One region of the Specibacter sp. RAF43 genome, then DNA from elsewhere that is predicted to be linked to it. Evidence: predicted binding sites of a transcription regulator. Region 1 holds the regulator's gene; the other holds the start of a gene.

Evidence for each region. The regulator HspR, encoded in region 1, represses chaperone genes until heat shock. The targets are predictions, from matches to a motif close to AAGTTGAGTCNNNNNGACTCAACTT.
Region 2: a site for HspR is predicted at 3,610-3,634, ahead of clpB (ATP-dependent chaperone ClpB). Genes of this name have one in related genera too.

Annotation. Positions count from the first base shown of each region.
Region 1 covers NZ_JBFREA010000022.1:4,858-14,017, forward strand. The annotation lists gene AB4Y80_RS12425 (MFS transporter) at 1-551, shown strand, start outside; gene trmB (tRNA (guanosine(46)-N7)-methyltransferase TrmB) at 676-1,596, shown strand; gene AB4Y80_RS12435 (DUF5655 domain-containing protein) at 1,668-2,225, shown strand; gene AB4Y80_RS12440 (DEAD/DEAH box helicase) at 2,413-5,814, shown strand; gene AB4Y80_RS12445 (heat shock protein transcriptional repressor HspR) at 5,930-6,376, opposite strand; gene AB4Y80_RS12450 (DnaJ C-terminal domain-containing protein) at 6,420-7,400, opposite strand; gene AB4Y80_RS12455 (nucleotide exchange factor GrpE) at 7,495-8,052, opposite strand; gene dnaK (molecular chaperone DnaK) at 8,085-9,160, opposite strand, start outside.
Region 2 covers NZ_JBFREA010000035.1:628-13,611, forward strand. The annotation lists gene AB4Y80_RS15455 (sialidase family protein) at 1-1,211, opposite strand, end outside; gene AB4Y80_RS15460 (pentapeptide repeat-containing protein) at 1,234-1,743, opposite strand; gene AB4Y80_RS15465 (DUF4031 domain-containing protein) at 1,843-2,733, opposite strand; gene AB4Y80_RS15470 (MerR family transcriptional regulator) at 2,766-3,524, opposite strand; gene clpB (ATP-dependent chaperone ClpB) at 3,674-6,292, shown strand; gene AB4Y80_RS15480 (hypothetical protein) at 6,293-7,600, opposite strand; gene AB4Y80_RS15485 (DUF3073 domain-containing protein) at 7,855-8,085, shown strand; gene purM (phosphoribosylformylglycinamidine cyclo-ligase) at 8,195-9,340, opposite strand; gene purF (amidophosphoribosyltransferase) at 9,337-10,917, opposite strand; gene AB4Y80_RS15500 (hypothetical protein) at 10,995-11,342, opposite strand; gene AB4Y80_RS15505 (sterol carrier family protein) at 11,388-11,741, opposite strand; gene AB4Y80_RS15510 (asparaginase) at 11,843-12,847, opposite strand; gene AB4Y80_RS15515 (hypothetical protein) at 12,876-12,984, opposite strand, start outside.

The DNA.
Region 1 (9,160 bases):
CGGTTGGGCTGACAGTCATCTACTACATCTGGGGCGTGGTGGCGCCGAGCCACGCGGCCACGGCCCTTGGCATGGACCGCGGCGCGGCCCTGTGGGCCGGGGTCATCGGCAACATCGTCTTCATCACCGCCCTGCCGTTCTGGGGCAAGCTCTCGGATGTGATCGGCCGCAAGAAGGTGCTGTGGGCCGGCGCACTCGGCGCCGCCGCCCTGCACTTCCCCATGACGTGGCTGCTCAAGGACCAGCCGTGGGAGCTGGCCGTGAGCATGTCGGTGATGCTGATCTTCATCGCCGCCAGCGCCTCCATCATCCCGGCCGTCTACGCCGAGATGTTCCCCACCAGCATCCGCACGGTGGGCGTGGGCGTCCCCTACTCCATCTGCGTGGCCCTCTTTGGCGGCACCGCACCGTATCTGCAGGCCTGGTTTGGTTCGATCAACCTGGCGGGGATGTTCAACATTTACGCTGTCTTGCTGCTGGTGGTCAGCGCCGTGTTCGTCTTCACCATCCCGGAGACCAGGGGCAAGGACCTGGCCGAGGACCCCGTGTAGGCCGGTGAGTGCCTAGATAAGGCGGTTCCCGGCCCCGGGAACCGCCTTATCTAGGCACTCACGGCGGGGGCGGGTGCGGGAAACCCGGCCGATGGGCTCCCGGGACCCCGGTACGCTTAACCCGATGAGTGAAAACCCAGTGTCAGTCCCCGCCGCACCCGAGAGCGCCCCCGCGCACGAGGGCACGGCACCGCGCACGCACGACGGCTCGGCCCGCCCCGTCACCCCGGGCAGCCAGGCCGCGCAGGGCACCTATCATGCCCAGCCCGTCTCGTTTGTGCGCCGCGGCACGCGCCTGCAGGGGCGTCGGCAAAAGGCGTGGGACGACCACTCCGCGACCCTGGCGGTCGATGTCCCCCGGCACATTGCGGACACCTCCGTGCACCCGGACTACACCTTTGAGGCGGCCGCCACGTTTGGCCGCACCGCCCCGCTGATCGTGGAGATCGGCTCCGGGCTCGGCGAAGCCGTGGTCAACGCCGCCAAGCACAACCCGGAGAAGGACTTCCTGGCCGTGGAGGTCTACACGCCGGGCCTGGCCCAGACCATCCAAAAGATCGTCTCCGCGCAGCTGAGCAACGTCCGCGTGGTCCAGGCGAACGCGCCGGAAGTGCTGCGCACCATGCTGCCGGCCGGGTCTGCGGCCGAGGTCTGGGTCTTCTTCCCGGACCCGTGGCACAAGACCAAGCACAACAAACGCCGCATGGTCAAGGACACCTTCGCCCCGCTCGTGGCCCGGGTCCTGGCCCCCGGCGGCCTGTGGCGGCTGGCCACGGACTGGTCCGCCTATGCCGAGCAGATGCGCGACGTCGGCGCCGCCGCCACGGATTTCTTAAACGTGCACGACGGCGAACGCGCCGGTGCCGCCAGTCCGCTCACCGAGGCGCGGCGCACCGGCGTCGACTGCGACGTGAACTCTGAGCCCGACGACATTGGCGGGTGGGCGCCGCGCTTTGACGGGCGCATCCTGACAAGTTTTGAAAACAAGGCCCACAAGGCCGGCCGGGTCATTTTCGACCTCACCTTCCTGCGGAAGTCGGCATAGGGTGGCGCCATGAGCCCGCAAGCCCCGCAGTCCCCGCCGCCCCCACCCCCGCCTTCAAGACCTGGCAGACCATGCTGGATCACAACACGGCACTGCTCGCCCGCCGAACGGGACGGGACGTCACCTGGTGGTTGGCCGCCGCCCGGGCGGAAAACCTGCCCTCCGCACGGGCCACCCGGGGCTGGCTGGCGGATCACGGCGTCACGGGCTACGCCCAAAACCCGGTCATGTGGGAGCTGTACGGCTACCCGGACTATTTCCTCAAGGACGCCGCACAGCTGCTCGAGGGCCAGTACGCCGACCGCCCGCAACTGCGCCCGATCGCCGACGCGGTGATCGAGCTGGTGCTGGGCTGGGCGGACGACGGACGGGGCGCCGTGGACATCTCGCTGCGCAAGACGTACGTTTCCCTTCACACGCCGCGACGCAAGTTCGCCCAGGTTACCCCCGGCACCAAGACCGCAGTCGACATCTTCCTGCGCCTGGACGAGCCGGCGCGCGGGCGGCTGGAGGCCGTCAAGACGCGGGCACAGGACCCGTTCACCCGCAAGATCAGGCTCCGCGGGCCCGCCGAGCTCGACGCCGAGGCGGCCGGGATCCTGCTGCGCGCCTACCGGGCCAACACCTGAGGGAGGTGCGCCAAAGGCTGCCAAATCACGCCAATCTGCCCCCTTGACGGCGTGTGGGGAAGCCGGAAGGTGAAACCGCCGACCAATCCCGCCTAAGATTGGTTAGATGTGGTTCCGTTCCTTGGACCGCACAATTTCCGTTAGGAAGAAAAGTTCTGTGACGTATTCCTCCGCTGGTTCGCAACAGATGCTGACGCGAATCGCCGAGTTCACATCCAATTCCATTGCCGCCGGCTGCGACTACGCCGCCGACGGCAGGGTCCAGGACATCACCCTGGAACCGGCCACCGGACTGTTGTCCGGAAAAGTCATGGGCACCAAGCCGTACAAATCCACCGCCAAGCTGGTCCGCGCGCACGACGGCGTCATCGCCTGCCGGGTGGGCATCTGCAGCTGCCCCGTCCGGCAAAACTGCAAACACGTGGTGGCGCTGATCGCGGCCGCCGAATCCGACCCCGCCTTCCAGGACTTCTTCGTCCCCGAGGACGTGCACCAGGAGCCGACGTTCCTGGAAAGCCTGCTGGCCAACGCCAAGAATGGCCGCGGCCACACCGCCGACGGCGGGCGCACCGGCACCATGGATACATTCGACGCCGAGCCCAGCTGGGAGACCACGCTGGCGGAGCTGCTACCCCCGACCGCCGCCGCGCCGAGCCCGGACACCCCCGCGCTGGCGCTGCAATTTGAACTGCAGGTCCCGCCGCCGCGTTTCTCCTACCGCGGCAAGGGCGGCAAGGTGGCCTCCGCGCCCATCCTCAACGTCCGGCCCGCGGTCATGGGATCGCGCGGCAAATGGGTCAAGAGCGGCATCAGCTGGAACACGCTGGGCTACCTCAGCTATGGGCGCAAGCATGATCCGGCCCAGTTGGAATGGCTCAGCGAGTTCCTCTCCGCGCACAGTCCCCGGCAATACAGCCACAGCATTGCGGCGTCGTGGCTGGCCCTGAACGATTTTGCCGGGCGCAACCTCTGGCAGCTGCTGGCCGAGGCCGCCAAGCGCGGAGTGGCGCTGGTCCAGGCCGGCACCGGGGATCCCGTGCGCGTGTGCAACGACGACGCCAGGGTGCAACTTGACGTGTCCCGGGCGGCCGCCGGCGGGCTGGACGTGGGATCCCTCATCGAGGCGGCCGGGGTGCCCGTCACCGAGACGATCGTGGGCACCATCGGCTCGCCCGCGCACGGGCTGTTCTTCAGCGACCAGCCCGACCACGGCGAGAAGCCGGGCGCCGGCGTCGTGCGCGGCACCATCACCCTGGCCCCGCTGGCTGCGGCAACTTCGGCCCAGATGCTCGAATTCGCGCTGCGCCGGGAATCCGTTCACGTCCCGGCGGAGGGTGAGGAGAAGTTCCTCACCCACTTTTACCCGCAGCTGAAGCAGACGGCGCCCGTGGTGTCCGCCGACCACTCCGTGGAGCTGCCCGCCTACGTCGAGCCGGCGTTGTCGCTGCTGGCCGCCTACGGCGACGACCACACCCTGCGCCTGCACTGGGAGTGGCACTACCAAGTGGGGAACCGGATCAACTCCCGGCCGCTGTGGCCGGAGCCCGGCGAAAACGGGGTGCGGGATGCCGGCGCCGAGGAGCGGATCATTGCGAGCCTGGGGCAGCCCTGGGAGGATGTGGCCGCCATGGGCGCGGCCGCCAACAACGCCTGGGGCGAGCCGCGCCTGGCCGGTTCCGCCGTGGTGACCGGGCTGGAGACCATGGTGTTCACCGAAACGGTGCTGCCGCGCCTGCGCGAACTCCCGGACGTGCTGGTGGAGACCAGCGGCGACATCGCCAGCTACCGGGAAGTCACCGAGGCGCCGATCGTCACCATCTCCACGCACGCCACCGACGAACGCGACTGGTTCGACCTGGGCATCGTCATCACGGTCGAGGGCCAGTTTGTCTCCTTCGCCGCCGTGTTCTCGGCGTTGGCCGCCGGGGCGTCCCGCATGCTCTTGCCCAGCGGCGCCTACTTCTCGCTGGACCGCCCTGAACTGCACCAGCTCCGGGCGCTCATTGACGAGGCCCGCGGGCTCAACGACACCAAGGACGGGGAGCTGCGAATCAGCCGCTTCCAGGCCGGGCTGTGGGACGAGCTGGCCCGGCTGGGCATCGTGGACGAGCAGGCGGAGGCGTGGCGGAAGTCCGTCACCGGGCTGCTCGACGGCGGTGCCCCAGTGCCACTGCCCACTCCAGAGACGCTGAATGCCACCTTGCGCCCGTACCAGCGCGACGGCTTCAACTGGCTGAACTTCCTGTATACGCACGGGCTCGGCGGGGTGCTGGCCGACGACATGGGCCTGGGCAAGACCGTGCAGGCGTTGGCGCTGATTTGCCAGGTCAAGGCCGCCGGCGGCAACGACAAGCCCTTCCTGGTGGTGGCCCCCACCTCCGTGGTGGGCAACTGGGCCAGTGAGAGCATCAAGTTCGCCCCGGGCCTGAAGGTGGTCACGGTCGGTGAGACGTTTGCCAAGAGCGGCCTGGATGCGGCGGCGTTCTTTGCCGGTGCGGACATTGTCATCACCTCCTACGCCCTGTTCCGGATCGACTTTGCCGAATATGGGCGCCAGCCCTTTGCCGGGCTGATCCTGGACGAGGCCCAGTTTGTGAAGAACCACCAATCCAAGGCGTACCAGTGCGCGCGCAAGCTGAACGCACCGTTCAAGCTGGCCGTCACCGGCACGCCGCTGGAAAACAACTTGATGGAGCTGTGGACGCTGCTCTCCATCGTGGCGCCGGGCCTGTTTCCCAGCCCCAAGCGCTTTGCCGAGTTCTACCAGCGGCCCATTGAAAAGAACGGCAACGCCGCGCTGCTGACGAAGCTGCGCGCCCGGGTGAAGCCGCTGATGCTCCGGCGCACCAAGGAACAGGTCATCAAGGACCTGCCGGCCAAGCAGGAACAAATCCTGGAGGTCGAGCTGAACCCGCGGCACCAAAAGGTGTACCAAACGCACCTGCAGCGTGAGCGGGCGAAGATCCTGGGGCTCTTGGAGGATGTGAACAAGAACCGCTTCACCATCTTCCAGTCCCTGACCCTGCTGCGCCAGCTCAGCCTGGACGTCTCCCTGGTGGATGACGGCCTGGCCGGCGTGCGCTCCTCCAAGCTGGACGTGCTCTTTGAGCAGTTGGAGGATGTGGTCAAGGAGGGCCACCGGGCCCTGATCTTCAGCCAGTTCACCGGCTTCCTGGGCAAGGTGCGCGAGCGGCTCATCGCCGAAAGCATCGACTTCACCTACCTGGACGGGTCCACGCGCAACCGGGCCGCCGTCGTCGAGGATTTCAAGACCGGCACGGCCCCGCTGTTCCTGATCAGCCTCAAGGCCGGCGGGTTCGGCCTAAACCTGACCGAAGCGGACTATGTGTTCATCCTGGACCCGTGGTGGAATCCGGCGTCCGAGGCCCAGGCCGTGGACCGCACCCACCGGATTGGGCAGAAGAAGAACGTCATGGTGTACCGGCTGGTCGCCAAGGACACGATCGAGGAAAAGGTCATGGCGCTCAAGGCGAAGAAGTCGCAGCTTTTCACCGATGTGATGAGCGGGGACTCGCTGGCCGGCGGGGCGCTGACGGCCACGGACCTCGCCGGCCTGTTCCGCGACTAACCCTCCCACCACGAACTGACCCGCCCACCACGAACCGACCCCCCCATCACGAACTGACCCGCAAAAGATGTCGAAAATCGCCGATTTTCAGGCAATTTTCGACATCTTTTGCGGGTCAGTTGTTGGCGCCGGGACGCCAGACCACCAGGGCCTGGCTGCGGGCCCGCGGGCGCTGGCCCCGGGCCAGGGCCACGATGTCGTCGCCGGTCAGGCCGGCGGCAAAGATCCTGGTGTTTTGCCGGGGCGGCCGGGATCGGACCTCGACCGAGACGGCCGCCAGCTCCGCGGTCAGTTCATTGACCCGGGCCCGGAGCGCTTCCACCTGGTTTTCCAATTGCATGATCCGGCGGATGCCCTCAAGTGAGACGCCCTCCTGGGACAGGCGCTGGACCTCGCGGAGCATTTCAACGTCGTGCTGGGAGTACCGCCGCGACCGGCCGGGGGCGCGGCTGGGCTTGACAATGCCCAGGCGATCGTACTGGCGCAGGGTTTGCGGGTGCATCTCCGCCAGCTCCGCGGCCACGGAGATCACAAAAATGGGCAGGTACGGGTCGGTGATGATGGCGATCTCCTTTCCTGCGGGTGAGCGGCTCGCATCCCGGTGACTACAGTTTTGCCTTGTCCTTCAGCGCTTTCCGGGGGTCGCCATCGGCGGTGGCCGCGGCAAACGCGCGCACCGCATCCTCGGCTTCCTTGGTCAGTTTTTGGGGCACGGCCACATCAATGGTGACCAGCAGGTCGCCTTCGGCCTTGGCCGTCTTGACCCCGGCACCCTTGACCCGCAGCGTCCGCCCGGACGGCGTCCCGGCGGGGACCCTGACCTTGACGGTGTCGCCGTTGAGCGTGGGGACCCCGATGTCCGCGCCAAGGGCCGCCTCGGGGAAGGTCACCGGCACGTGGATGCGGATGTTGTTGCCGTCCCGGACAAAGACCTCGTGCGGTTTGACGTTTACCGTCACCACCAGGTCCCCGGCGCCGGCCGGGCCCGATTGGCCCTTGCCCCGGACCCGGACCTTTTGGCCGTTCTTGATGCCGGCCGGGATCCGCACGTCGATGACGTCGCCGTTGGGCTCCCGCAACCCGATCTTGGTGCCCTTGATGGAACCGGCAAAGGAAATGGTCGTCGACGCCGTCCGGTCCGCGCCCTTGGTGGCCGGGGGCTGGTAGCCGCCAAAACCGCCGCCGCCGCCAAAGAGGTCGGCGAATTCCGGGGGAAGGCCGGAGCCGTTGAACGTTTGCGGACCGCCGCGGGGCGCGCCGCGGCCGCCGCCGAAAAGGTCACCGAAAATGTCCTCAAAGCCGTTGCCGGCACCCTGGCCGCCGGCACCGCCGGCCCGGAAGCGGGCGCCGCCGCCCATGGCACGGATGGCGTCATACTGTTCGCGGTCTTCCTTGCTGGAAAGCACGGAATACGCTTCGGAGACGTCCTTGAAAGTCTTTTCCGCCTTGGCATCCCCGGAGTTTGTATCCGGGTGGTACTGGCGGGCGAGCTTACGGTAGGCCTTCTTGATGTCGGCGTCCGATGCATCTTTGGATACCCCAAGGATCTTGTAAAAGTCCTTCTCGACCCAGTCCTGACTTGCCAAGACGCCTCCTTTTCCTATGTTCGTAGTCTAAAGCTCTGCGCTCCGATCAAAGCTGTGCGGTGGTCGATCCCCAGGATCGACCACCGCTGGCACGCTATTCCGGTACGGCGACAACCACCTGGGCGGCGCGCAAGATGCGTTCGCCGGACTTGTAGCCGTTGCGCAGGACCTGGCTGACGGTGTCAACCTCGACGTCGGCCGCCGGCTGCTGGATGAGCGCCTCGTGCACGGTCGGATCGAACGGGACGCCGGTGGCGTCAATTCGTTCCAGCCCGTACGTGGCCAGCGCTGCCTCCAGCTTGGTGGCGATGGCCGCGAAGGGGCCGTCGACGAGGTCGCCATGGGCACGACCGGCGTCAATGTCATCGAGCACCGGCAGCAGCGAGTTCAGCACGCCGATGACGGCCATCTGGCCGGCCACCGCCCGGTCACGCTCAACGCGCTTGCGGTAATTAACGTACTCGGCCTGCAGGCGCAGCAGGTCGTTCTTCAGCTCGGCGGCTTCCTCGGCCCCGGTCTTGACGGGCTCGGCCTCCGGCGTACCCAGGCCGTTGAGGATCTCCTCGGCCTGGGAGAGTGCATCACCGTTGGGGGTCGCGGCGGGCTCGACCACGGGCTCGGCGGGATCCGCCACGGGATCGTTCTCCGGCATGCCCTCTTCGGGGTATTCGGACTCAGACATGGCTACTTCTTCTCGTCTGCGTCTTCGTCGATGATTTCCGCATCAACGATGTCCTCGTCGGCGGCGCCGTCCGAGGAGGCGCCCGCGTCGGCTTCGCCGTCGTTCGCGGCGGCACTGTCGGCCGAGGCGGCGGCGTAGATGGCCTCGCCCAGCTTGGACTGGGACGCCTGCAGCTTCTCAAACGCGGTCTTCACCGCGGCGTCGTCGTCACCGGCCAGGGCCGTCTTGAGCGCCTCGACGTCGGCCTTGACCTCGGTCTTGACGGCCTCGGGGAGCTTGTCGTCGTTTTCGGAGAGGATCTTATCCACCGAGTAGTGCAGCTGCTCGGCGCTGTTGCGCAGATCGGCGGCCTCGCGGCGGGCCTTGTCCTCCGCGGCGTGCTCCTCGGCCTCGTGCACCATGCGCTCAATGTCGTCCTTGGACAGGGCGGTGCCGCCGGTGATGGTCATCGATTGCTCCTTGCCGGTGCCCTTGTCCTTGGCGGAGACGTGCACGATGCCGTTGGCGTCGATGTCGAAGGTCACCTCAACCTGCGGGACGCCGCGCGGCGCCGGGGCGATGCCGGTCAGCTCGAACGTGCCCAGCGGCTTGTTGTCGCGGGTGAACTGGCGCTCGCCCTGGAAGACCTGGATGGCCACGGACGGCTGGTTGTCGTCAGCCGTGGTGAAGGTCTCGGACCGCTTGGTGGGGATGGCGGTGTTGCGCTCGATCAGGTTGGTCATGACACCGCCCTTGGTCTCGATGCCCAGGGACAGCGGGGTGACGTCGATCAACAGGACGTCCTTGCGCTCGCCCTTGAGGACGCCGGCCTGCAGGGCGGCGCCCACGGCCACGACCTCATCCGGGTTGACGCCCTTGTTGGGCTCCTTGCCGCCGGCCAGTTCCTTCACCAGGTCATAGACGGCCGGCATGCGGGTGGAACCGCCCACCAACACGATGTGGTCGATGTCGGAGACCTTGATGTTGGCTTCCTTGATGACGTCGTTGAACGGCTTCTTGGTGCGCTCGAGCAGGTCGCTGGTCAGGTCCTGGAACTTGGCCCGGGTCAGCTGCTCGTCCAGGTGCACCGGACCGTCGG
Region 2 (12,984 bases), on a different contig from region 1:
TTCCAGTCGCCGTCGGCCTGCGCCAGCACAAACGTTTCGCCAATGCTCCGCCACACGGCCGGGCGGGCCGGGGTGACCGAGCGCAGGACCACGTCCAAGGCGAGGTCGCCGGCACGCACGGTGCCGCCGTCGTGCCGCAGACCCGCGGCGGGGGAGTCCAGCAGGGCCCGTGGTTCAACCGAGACAAACACGATTTCCTGGTAGCCCTGGCGCTCGTAGAGGACGCCGATCCGGCCGTCGGGGAGCCTGGCGGCGGTGGAATATTCGGAGCTCCCGGAACACAGGGTCAGGGCCTGTGGCCAGGTTGCGCCGTTGTCCCGGGAGAGCTTCAAGACGGTATTGCGACGCAGCAGGGAGTCGTGGTTGTGTGTGGCAATGAGCCAGTCCCCGGTGTCCGGAGCCGCCAGCGCGGTCACGTTCGGCAGGCCGTCAAAGCGGGCCAGCGAGCCGTTGTCGCTGGGATCGGGCAGTTCCGGGTGCGGGACGGCGGCGGTATAGCTGTGCCCGCCGTCGGTGGAGACGGCCGCCAGGCGGTGCGGTGTGGCGCGCGAATGCAGCAGCAGGCTGCCGTCTGCCCGGGCCGCCACCTTGTTCTCGTTGCACCCGGCCACCGGCTCGCCGAGTGTCCACGTCTCGCCGTGGTCATCACTGTACGCGCTCGCGGCCATGATCTCGCCGCGGAACAGGACCACGAACTGCTGGACCAGGCGACCGGCGAAGGGGCCGGTGTGAATCTGGATGCCCGCGCCCGCCGCCGCGAAGAGGCCCGTGATCCCGGGCCGTTTGAGCATCGGGGTGAGACGGCGGTGGTGCCAGGTGGCGCCGTCGTCGTCGGAAAAGCTGACGTCCGCGTGTTGGATGGCGTCGCTGGGTTCCAGGCCCTCGGCGGCCTCGAAGAACCCGGCGTGCGTGCCCGCGGCATGGAAGAGGAAGATCCGGCCGGTCCGCGTGTCCACCAGCAGGCTGGGATCGCCGTATCCGTCCAGTCCGGTGCCGGTGCGCACGGTTTGCTGCGGGCCCCAGCTGCGCCCGTTGTCGGTGCTGCGGCGCAACAGGAGATCGATCGGGTTGGGCAGATCGTCCAGGTTGGGGCGGCCGTCATAGGCGGCGAGCAGTGTGCCGGCGGTGGAAACGGCCAGGGCGGGGATGCGGTATTGGCGGTGGCCGCTGTGGCCGCGCCGGGCCAGGACCTGTTCGTTTGGAGTGCTCACGTCTTAACCCTAGGCGAGCCGGCTACGCGACGGTGATGCCCAGGTGGCCGGCCAGGATGGGCGCCAGCAGGCCGAGCTGGTAGTCGTCGATGACGGCGCCGGCCATGGAACCCACACCGGTAAGGGTGTGGAAGTCGGTGCCGCGCAGGTTGAGGAAGTCGACCTTGCCGCCGTCGATCCGCACCGACGCCCAGGTGCTGTCATACAACTCCGCGGAACCCCAACGCGGCGACGTGATCTCAACGTCGCGCCAGCTGGTGCGGGAGGCCAACAGGACGGGTGCAAAGCTGTCCCGGAGAATGGCATCGCGGAATCGGACGCCGCGCAATTGGGCATCGTGGAAGGTGGGTCCCTGCAGCTCGCACTCCAGGAAGTCCGTCGCTGACAGGTCCAGGCCGTCAAAGACCGGCCGGTCAAAGTACTGGCCGTCGTGGGTGTCGCCGGCGCTAATGAACCGGTCCTCGTTGCGTTTGAGCTCGCTGAGCCGGACGGTGGTCAGACGGGGCGCGCGGGGAGCTGGGGTGGGGGCCATCGGACCAGCGTACCCATCAGCGCTGCCGCGCGAAATCTGCCGGCCGCCCTGCATCCAAAGACGGGCTGCATCCAATGACGGCCGGCCCGGCGAGCTCGGTCAGGCGCCCGTCGATGCGTTGCGGAGCACCTCGAACAACTCGCGTTCGAGGTTGTCGCGTGCCTGGTCCGCCCACAGCTCCTGCCCCCTGCCGGTATGGAACAAGGGATCCAGCCCCAGCAGCCGGCGAAGGACGGCGGCCCGGCCCGCGGCGAAGTCGGCCGCCGGGACGTGGGCGTAGTCCGCGCGGACGCCGGCCACATAGCGCGCGTAGGCCTCGGGCGACCCGCCCAGCACGGCGAGGTCCGCGTCGCACAGGAGGGCGCCTGCGCTGTCCGTCGGGGAGGGGGAATGGGTGGCCGTCAGCAGGACCAACCGCGGCACCTCGGCGGCCTCGGCGGTCGGCACCAGGTGCTCCAGGCGCTGCCGGGCCAGGGCGGCCGAGTGCTCCTCGTCGAGCCGGGGGACCCCGTTGTACACCGCGTCGTGGAACCAGGCGGCCAGCACCACGGGGCGGGGCGGGGCGCCGTCGGTGAGCAGGTCCAGCGACTCCAGCACGGCCAGCAAGTGCGTGGCGGAGTGGTAGTGCCGGTGCGGTTCCGTCCACCGCTGCAGCAATTCCGCGCCGAGTTCCGCACGGCCCGGCAGCAGCGTGTCCCACCGGTACGCCAGGGCCGTGCCCACGGACTTGCTCCGGTGGCGGGCCTTGACCCGCAGGCCGGAGGCGGCCAGCGTACGAACCAGTTCCTTTCCGGACACGGGCACCGCCCCGGCCGCCACCAGCTGCGCGTAAAGCCGTTCGGGGACATCGTAGTGGTCCAGGTCAAAGGCCCGTCCCGTCACCCCGGCCGCCGCGGCAAACTCGTGCAGCTCGGTCAGGGACGTGGTGGAGACCAGGTGGGAGAACACCGTCCCGTGCGCCGGCCAATACGGCGGATCGATCAGGATCATGGCCCCAGTGTAGGCCTCCGCCGGGCGGCTCCCTACAGGCTTCGCTCGGCGTAGATCGCCAGGGCGTCCCGGACAAAGGCGGCGCCGACGTCGCCGCCGTAGTTCGCGCCAAACCGTGGATCCGCCGCATACATCTCGCCGAGGCCTCGCACGTAGTCCTTGACGTCGCCGCCCGGCGTGGACGCCGGGGTCCCGGGCACCGAGGTGAGCCACTGGACATGCCGTCGGGCCAGGTCCTGCGCCTCGGGCGACTCCGGGGCGAGGCCGCCCTCCGACGCCGCAATCCAGTCGCGTTGGAGTGCCGCCAGGCGCTCCTTCCAGGAGGCCTTGTCCGCCGCGCTCATGCCCCGCCACCAGGAATCGCCGCTCGCGTACGCGTCCTTGCCCCACCGCTGCTCCACCTCCTCCTTGTATTGGGTGTGGTCGAACCCGTCAAACATGTTTTCCGCCATGAGATTTCCTCCAACTTGTAGGGCGGCAATGGTCTTTTCCACCGACGCGATCTGCCGGGCCAGGCGCTCTTGCTCCTGCCGCAGCCAGGACACGTGCGCCTGCAGCGCCGCGGTCTGCGATGTCCCGTGGTCCAACACGGCCGCAATGACCGGCAGCCCCAGCCCGAGCTCGCGCAGCAGCAGGATGCGCTGGAGCCGCACCAGCGCGTCCTGGTCGTAATGCCGGTAGCCGTTGCCGGCTATCCGGCTCGGTGCCAGCAGGCCGATGTCGTCGTAGTGGCGCAGCGTCCGGCTGGTGGTGCCGGCGAGGGCGGCAATGTGGTGAATGGGCCAGTCCATAACTTGACCTTAAACGTTGACGCAACGGCAAGGTCAAGCCCGGATTTCGCCGAGGGAAAAACACGGTCCAGAGGTGGCCATTTTTAACTTGAGCGTACTAGACTCAACTTTGACGACTGAACCGCCCCTTACTCGCGAAAGGACCCCTCTTGGACGCCAAATTCACCACTAAGAGCCAGGAGGCTCTTTCGGCAGCCGCCATGAACGCCTCCACCGCCGGCAATCCCACGGTCGAGCCCGCCCACCTGCTCAAGGCGCTGATGGACCAGCGCCAGGGCGTGGCCGTGGCCCTGCTGAAGGCGGCCGGCGTCGATCCGGATGTGGTCAGCGTCGCGGCCAGCACGGCCATCCACAACCTTCCGGCGTCATCGGGCACGTCCGTGGCGCAGGCCCAACTCGGCCGCAACACCCTCATCACCGTCCAGGCGGCCCAGCAGGCCGCCGAGGGCATGGGCGACAGCTACGTCTCCACCGAGCACCTGCTGATGGGCCTGGCGGACGACGCCGGCCCCACCGGGCGTGCCCTGCAGCAGGCCGGTGCCACGCGGCGGGCGCTGGAGGCCGCCCTTCCCACCGTGCGCGGTGGCGCGAAGGTGACCTCGCTGGATCCCGAAAACACGTTCCAGGCCCTCGAGAAATTTGGCGTGGACATGACCGCCGTGGCCCGCGCCGGCAAGTTGGACCCGGTCATTGGCCGCGACGCCGAGATCCGCCGGGTCATCCAGGTCTTGAGCCGGCGCACCAAGAACAACCCCGTGCTGATCGGCGAGCCCGGCGTGGGCAAGACGGCCGTCGTCGAGGGGCTGGCCCAGCGGATGGTGGCCGGCGACGTGCCGGAGTCGCTGCGCGGAAAGTCGCTGATCAGCCTGGACCTGTCCGCCATGGTGGCCGGCGCCAAGTACCGCGGCGAATTTGAGGAACGCCTCAAGGCCGTCCTGGAGGAGATCAAGGCCTCCGACGGGCAAATCGTGACGTTCATCGACGAACTCCACACCGTGGTGGGGGCCGGGGCGTCGGAGGGATCCATGGATGCCGGCAACATGCTCAAGCCCATGCTGGCGCGCGGCGAACTGCGCATGATCGGCGCCACCACCTTGGATGAATACCGCGAAAACATTGAAAAGGACCCGGCGCTGGAGCGGCGCTTCCAGCAGGTCTACGTGGGCGAGCCCAGCGTGGAGGACACCATCGGCATTCTGCGCGGACTGAAGGAACGCTACGAGGCCCACCACAAGGTTGCCATCGCCGACTCCGCCCTGGTGGCCGCAGCCACCCTGTCCCAGCGCTACATCAGCGGCCGCCAGCTGCCGGACAAGGCGATCGACCTGGTCGACGAGGCCGCGTCCCGCCTGCGGATGGAGATCGATTCCGCGCCGGAGGAGATTGACCAGCTGCGCCGCGCCGTCGACCGCCTGACCATGGAGGAACTGGCGCTGGCCGGCGAGGCGGACGACGCCTCGGTGGAGCGGCTGGCGGCACTGCGGGCCGACATGGCGGACAAAAAGGAGGAGCTGGCCGCCCTCAACGCCCGCTGGGACGCCGAAAAGGCCGGCCTGAACCGGGTCGGTGAGCTTAAGGCCCGGCTGGATGAGCGCCGGTCCGTGGCGGACAAGGCCCAGCGCGACGGCGACCTGGAGCTGGCCTCCCGCATCCTCTACGGCGAAATCCCCGCGCTGCAGCGCGAGCTGGACGCGGCCTCGGCCGAGGAGATGACGGACAAAAAGGACCTGATGGTGGCCGAGGAGGTCACCGCCGACGACATCGCCGAGGTCATCTCGGCATGGACCGGCATCCCGGCCGGGCGCATGCTGCAAGGGGAGAGCCAGAAGCTGCTGCAGATGGAGCAGGTGATCGGCTCCCGGCTGATCGGCCAGGCCAAGGCCGTCGCCGCCGTCTCCGATGCCGTGCGCCGCGCCCGGGCCGGCATCAGCGACCCGGACCGGCCCACCGGCTCCTTCCTGTTCCTGGGCCCCACCGGCGTGGGCAAGACGGAGCTGGCCAAGGCCCTGGCGGATTTCCTTTTCGACGACGAACGCGCCATGATCCGCATCGACATGAGCGAATATTCGGAAAAGCACTCCGTCTCCCGGCTGGTGGGCGCCCCTCCCGGCTACGTCGGCTACGACGAGGGCGGTCAGCTCACGGAGGCCGTGCGCCGTCGCCCGTACTCGGTGGTGCTGCTGGATGAAGTGGAGAAGGCCCACCCGGAGGTCTTCGACATCCTCTTGCAGGTGTTCGACGACGGCCGCCTCACCGACGGCCAGGGCCGCACCGTTGATTTCCGCAACGTCATCGTGGTGCTCACCTCGAACCTGGGCTCCCAGTTCCTGGTGGATCCGGCGCTGACCGACCAGGAGAAGCACAAGGCCGTCATGGCCATCGTGGAGGCCTCCTTCAAGCCCGAGTTCCTGAACCGGCTCGACGAGATTGTCATGTTTGACGCCCTGACCGTGGAGGAGCTGTCCAAGATCGTGGAGCTTGCGGTGCAGGCGCTGGCGTCCCGGCTCCACGGGCGGCGGCTGGCGCTGGAGGTCACGGATTCGGCCAAGGCGTGGCTGGCGCTCAGCGGGTATGACCCCGCCTACGGCGCCCGGCCGCTGCGCCGGCTCGTGCAGCGCCAAATCGGCGACCGGCTGGCCAAGGAACTGCTGGCCGGCACTATCGTGGACGGCGACACGGTCCTGGTGGACACGGCGGCCGACTTTGACGAGCTGGGCATGGGCGGGGCGCCGGCGGCCGAATCCGGCCTGACGGTGACGCGCAAGTAGTCACATGATGAGGGTGGTCTTGACGTTCTCGCCCGCCGGATCGTACACGAGGCAGTCCACGCGCCGGTCGTGGGAGTTGTGCCACGTGGCGTCGGACGGGTACGCCGTCAACTCCTTCAAGCCGGGGTAGATCTTGGCGTCCTGTGTCAATTGCACGCCCTGGCATACCTGCTTGGCCCGGGCCTTCAATACCTCGACGCCGGGGTACCCGTCACTTTCGGGGTAGGAATAGGTCGCCACCAGCTGCGCCGAATGGGGACTGTTGCACAGGACCACGTCGGCCGGCATCGAGGCGCCGTGAAAACCTTTCAGGCAGTCCCCTTGCCGCCAGGCCAACGGGGTGGCCTGGGCGGCGATGATGACGGCATCCGAGCCGGCTCCCGCGGAAAGGGTGCCGTTGATGGTTGCCGCGGTGGATTGTGAACCGCTCGGCGCCACCGGTGCCGGTCCCGCGGTCCCGCTCTTGCCCAGACCGGACAACAGTCCAAAAAGCAGCCAGACCAGCAGCACCACGAGGACGACGCCCACCACGGCGATCCCCAGGACGACGAGGAGCTTGTTCCGGGTTCCGGCGCGCTCGTTGCCCGCCCCACCGGGACGCTGCCGGGCGTCGGGCCCCTGCGGGGGACCCGGAGGGCCGGCACCGGGCGAAGCGGGCCGTGCGCCAAATTGCTGCGGGACACCCTGGGCGGGAACGTCCCTGCCCGGGGCGGCCGGTCCGGGCGCAGGGGCTGCACCGGCTGCACCGGCTGCACCGGCTTCGCCGGCCGAGGCTGCCGCGGCCGCGTCGGCCTCACCGCGGGCCACCTGCCCGGGAGACTGCCACGCGTTGGCCCGGGGCTGCCACGGCGTGGCGGACTGCTGCCACGGCGTTTCCGGGCGCCGCCAGCCGGAACCGTCGTCAATGCCCCGCCCGATATGGGGTGCCGGGAGCCCCTTGCCCGCGGGTGGTTCCCCGGCCTCGGGGCCGGGCACGGCGGATTCCGGGGTGTCCGGCTCGCTGCCGGCCGGCGGTTGGGCAACGGGGCCAAATTGAACGGTGGGTTCGGGGATGGAGGCAATGACCTCCGCCGCCGGCAGCTGCGTGGACCGCTCGGCCTCGCGCTCCACGGCGGCGGCCTCGGCCGCCACGGCCTCCAGGTCCACGCTGTCCGCCACGTCGGCACTGATTTCGGCGGCGCCCAGCTCGGGTTCGGCGAATTCGACGCCGGGCCCGGCCGCGTCGGGGGCCGCCGGTTCGCCCGCGGCGGGCTCGGGCACCGGCTGGTCCGCCCCGGGCGTGGTATTGGAGCTGTCGTGGTCATTCATTAGGAACATGCCTTCCCTGCCGCGCCGTGCTTCCCCGGAAGGAAATAACTCCCCATATAGGCGACTCTACCGAAGAAATGGTTCCCGGCGTCGGATTCCGTGGTGTTCGCCCCGGGTGGAGCCGCTTGGGCGCGGGCGCGGTTGGTGCAGAACTCATGTAATCTAGGAGTACGACAAATTGACCGAATATTCCGGAGCCTCGCTCTCAGCCCGAGCGACCACCTCCGGTCCAAGTGTAAAAAGGGGGTCACGCCATGGGGCGCGGCCGTCAAAAGGCAAAGGCAACCAAGCAGGCTCGGGACATTAAGTACTACTCCCCGAACACTGATTATTCAGCTCTGCAAAAAGAGCTCGGCGGGACCACTCGGCGAGCCCCGAGCCGTCACGCTGAGGTCCCTGCAGAGCCGGATTACTCCGCATATGAAGACAAATATGCGGATCAGTTTCAGGACGACGACGACGTGGACACCCGCCGCATTGGCTAGGACCGCCTAGACACCAAACGCAACAAACCCTGCACGACGCACAGCCTTGGGGCCGCTGCGACGGGTGGGGATTTTGTTGTCCCCACCCGCCCGCTCCGCGGTTCGGAAGTTACTGTGCGTAGTTGCCCACCAGGCGGACGGCGCCGCCGTCGACTCCCTTGGCGCCTTGTACGTAGTCGGTGCCGGTCTTGTCGGAGTCGGACGCTTCCGTGGTGACGGTACCCATGATCCAGGACGGCAGGCCGCGGGAGTTCAGGCGCGCGACGGCGGCGTCGGCTGCCTCGGGTGAGACGACGGCCACCATCCCCACGCCAAGGTTCAACGTGCGCTCCAGATCGGCCAGCGGGACATTGCCCAGCTGGGCAACGAGGTTGAAGATGGCCGGCAGGCTCCAGGTGGAGCGGTCGACGGTGGCGATCAGGCCCTGCGGGAGCACGCGCGCCAGGTTCGCGGCCAGGCCGCCGCCGGTCACGTGGCTGAAGCCGTGCACGGCGGCCTGTTGTGTGACCGGCAGGTGGCGGGTCAAGTCCAGGCAGTCCGCGGCGTATACGCGGGTGGGTTCGAGCAGTTCCTCGCCCAGGGTCCGGCCCAGCTCGGAGACCTGGCGGTCCAACGCCCAGCCGGCGTGGTTGATGACGCGGCGCACCAGCGAATAGCCGTTGGAGTGCAGGCCGGAGGAGGCCATGGCGATGATGACGTCGCCGGCACGGACCCGCTCGGGGCCCAGCAGGAGGTCGGCCTCGACGACGCCGGTACAGGCACCGGCGACGTCGTACTCGTCGGGGGCCAGCAGGCCGGGGTGTTCGGCGGTTTCGCCGCCCACCAGCGCGGTGCCGGCAATCTGGCAGGCCGCCGCGATGCCGCGCACGATGTCCGCCACACGCTCCGGAACCACCTTGCCCGTGGCGATGTAGTCGGTCATGAACAGCGGCTCGGCGCCCACCACCACGATGTCATCGACCACCATGCCGACCAGGTCGAAGCCGATGGTGTCGTGGATGTCCATGGCCTGGGCGATGGCGACCTTGGTGCCCACGCCGTCGGTGGACGTGGCAAGGTACGGCTTTTTGTACGTGAGCAGCCGGGAGACGTCATAGAGCCCGGCGAAGCCGCCAAAGCCGCCGATGACGGACGAGCCGTGGGTGGCCTTGACGGCCTCCTTCATCAGTTCGACGGCGCGGTCCCCGGCCTCGGTGTCGACACCGGCGCTGGCGTAGGTGATGGCGGTGGGGGATTCGTGGGAGGCGTTGGTCATGGCGTCTCTTTCGTCAAACCGTCGGCCGCTGCGCGGTCTACGTCGGTCAGGATGGATTCCAGCTCTGCGTCGGGGCCCGGATCACATCCGGTGGACGCGATGTTGCTTCCGGGCCTGGTCCGTTCCAGCAGATTTTTGCCCAGGCGGTCGCTGGCCGGCAGCTCGATCGGGTAGGTGCCGGTGAAGCAGGCCGTGCAGAGGCGTTCGCGCGGCTGCATGGTGGCGTCGATCATCCCGTCCTCGGAGATGTACGCCAGGGAGTCGGCCCCGATGGACTTGCAGATCTCATCGACGGCGGCACCGTTGGCAATCAATTCCGCACGCGAGGCGAAGTCGATGCCGTAGAAGCATGGCCAGCGCACCGGGGGGGAGGAAATTTTCACGTGCACGGCGGCGGCGCCGGCCTCCCGCAGCATGCGCACCACGGCGCGCTGGGTGTTGCCGCGGACGATTGAGTCATCGACCACCACAATGCGCTTGCCGCGGATGACGGACTCCAGGGCGTTCAGCTTCAGCCGGATGCCCAGCTTGCGCAGCGTCTCGCTGGGCTGGATGAACGTCCGGCCCACGTACGCGTTCTTCACGAAGCCGTGGGCGAACGGGATGCCGGACTGTTCGGCGTAGCCGATGGCAGCCGGGGTGCCGGACTCGGGCACCGGAATCACGAGGTCGGCCTCGGCGTTGTTTTCGCGGGCCAGCTGGCGGCCCATCTCCACCCGGGATTCATACACGGAACGGCCGGCGATCGTGGCGTCCGGGCGGGCCAGATACACGTATTCAAAGACGCAGCCGGCCGGGGTGGCGGGGGCAAAACGCTCGGTGCGCACCCCGTCTTCGTCGATGGCGATGAATTCGCCGGGCTCAATCTCGCGGATGAAGCTGGCACCCATGGTGGCCAGTGCGGCACCTTCGGAGGCAACCACCCAGCCGTTTTCCAGCCGGCCAAGCACCAGCGGGCGCACGCCGTGCGGGTCGCGGGCGGCGTACAGGGTGTGCTCGTCCATGAAGACAAAGGAGAAGGCGCCGTGGATCTTGGGCAGCAGCTCCAGGGCCGTCTCTTCCAGGCTCCGGCCCTTTTCGCCCTTGAGCAGCGTGGTGACCAGGGCGGTGTCGGAGGTGTTGCCCTGCGCCATTTCCCCCGAGGTGGGCACCCCGTCCTTCGCCAGGACCATCTCATAGAGTTCGGCGGAGTTGGTGAGGTTGCCGTTGTGCGCCAGGGCGACGGTGCCGCTGCCGGTGGCGCCCAGGGTCGGCTGGGCGTTGGCCCAGTTGGAGGAACCGGTGGTCGAGTACCGGCAGTGACCCACGGCCATGTGTCCGGTCAGGGTATTGAGCGTGGATTCGTCAAAGACCTGGGATACGAGCCCCATGTCCTTGTACACGCTGATCCGCTTGCCGTCGCTGGTCGCGATGCCTGCCGATTCCTGCCCGCGGTGCTGCAGGGAATACAGCCCGTAGTAGGTTAGTTTTGCGACCTCTTCGCCGGGTGCCCAGATGCCCAGGACGCCACAAGCATCCTGAGGTCCCTTCTCGCCGGGTAAAAGGTCATGGGATAGTTTTCCGTCTCCGCGTGCCACCCGAGAATTATCTCATGCAATGGCCCCGCCCCCGAACCGCCGGCGGGAATGAACCGGCCGCGGCCGCGCGGTGCGGGTCAGGCCTCGTCTTCGGGCGCCGTGCCGGGGTCTTGCTCCGGCACGGATTCCACCACGGCCCGCCGTGACCGGCGCAGGCTTCGCCGGTCAAGGACCAGGGCCGCGATGGCGCCCAGCCCGGCCCCGGGAATAAGCAGCAACACCGTCAGGAAGCCAAAGACGCTGCTGCGATCGAATTCCGCCCCTCCCGGACCGAGTAGCGCGAAAAGCGCCGCGGCGATCACCCCGACAATGGCACCGGCAATCATGAACGGCACAAACTTGGGCGCCCGGCGGACCGTCAGCGCGCGGCGTTCGGCGGGTTGACCGGCGGATCCGGCGGAGTCGTCAATTGGCTGGGAGGTCATGCATTAAGCCTACTAGGGTTGCCCGGACACCCGAACCTGCGCCGCTTAGAGCGGCAGGACGGCGGAGAGGTCGGCCCGCAGCCCGGATGCCGCCACTTTTCCCTGCTCGACGGCGTCAATCCAGCCGGTTTGTCCCGTCACCAGGGCAAGCCAGGTGGCGGCGTCGCACTCGACCACATTGGGCGGAGTGCCCCGGGTGTGGCGGGGCCCGGCGATGCACTGGGTGACACCAAACGGCGGGACGCGCACCTCCACGGCATTCCCGGGCGCCCGGGCCGTCAATTCCTCCAGCGTGTACCGCACGGCCATGGCCGTCACGGGGCGGGCGGCGTCGCCCCTGCGCCAAGCCGCCAGGGCGGCCCGGCCCTCGGCGATGTCGATGCGGCGGCGGGCAGTCACGGTTATCCGTTCCTTTCGAGCGTGCGAGGTCAGGGGGCGGGTGGGGCCCACGCGCGCAGGGTTCCTTGGCAGAGCGTGCGAGGTCAGGGGGCGGGTGGGGACTAGTCGAGGAGGGCGCTGACGGCCGATCCGAGCCGCAGGCTCCCCGCCCGGTGCCCGCCACCCATGACGGGCGGAACCACCTTGCCCAGGACGCCGGCGACGGCGGGGACATCAAGGGCGCCCGCGGCGGCCAGCAGCGTCAGGCCCACCAGGGTGGCCGCCCGGCCGTTGCCGTCGAGCATCTTCACGGCCACGCTGGCGCCGGTGGGGGTCGCCATGGCGATGACGCCCTCGGCGCCCAGCTTGGCCAGCACACCGAGCTCCTCCATGACCACCGTGTTGGGCTTGCCGTGGCCCTCCACCGCCCACGGATAATCCAGCATGGACGTGGCAATGGTGGCCGCGCGGGCGTTGGCATCCTTGTCCGACGGCGCCTTGGCCAAGGTGGTGAACGCCCGGGCCAGGCCCCGGAGGGTCACCGCCATGACCGGGGCGCCACAGCCGTCCACGCCCGTGTGCTGGACGGCCTGGTGCGTGTATTCCTCGATGACCGTCCGCACCGCCCGTTGCATGGGGTGGTTGGGTTCGAGGTAGCCGGCCGGGTCCCAGCCGTTTTCCATGCACGCCCACAGGAAGGCGGCGTGCTTGCCGGAACAGTTCATGGCCAGCTTGCTCTTGCCCTTGTCGGTGCGGATCAGCCAGGCGCGGGCCTCGGCGTCGGCCGGCCAGGCGGCGGGGCAGCCCAGCTGCGCCTCGGTCAGGCCGGCGGCCTGGAGCATGCCGGAGACCGCGTCCATGTGGGCCAGGGAGCCGGTGTGGCTGCCCGCGGCGACGGCCGCCTGTGCGCCGCGGAGGGGGACCCCGGCCTGCATGGCCGCCAGCGCCTGGAACGGCTTGACGCAGGAGCGTGGAAAAATGGGGGAGTCGACGGCGCCCAGGCGGGTCACCAGCGATCCGTCGCCGGCCAGCACCACGGCCGCGCCGACATGGCGGGACTCCACGAAACCGCTCCGTTCGAGCACGGCGAGTTCGACGGCGTCGTGCGCCCGAAAGGTCTGGGTCATGGTGCCATCCTAGCGACTAATCCACCGTCTACAGCGGCGTTGCCGGTCCGCTCGATTCCTTGAAGACGAGGGGGACCTTCCCGGCGGGCGCGTCGGCCGCGGCCGCGCGCTTCACGGCGTCCATTTTCTCCGCGGAC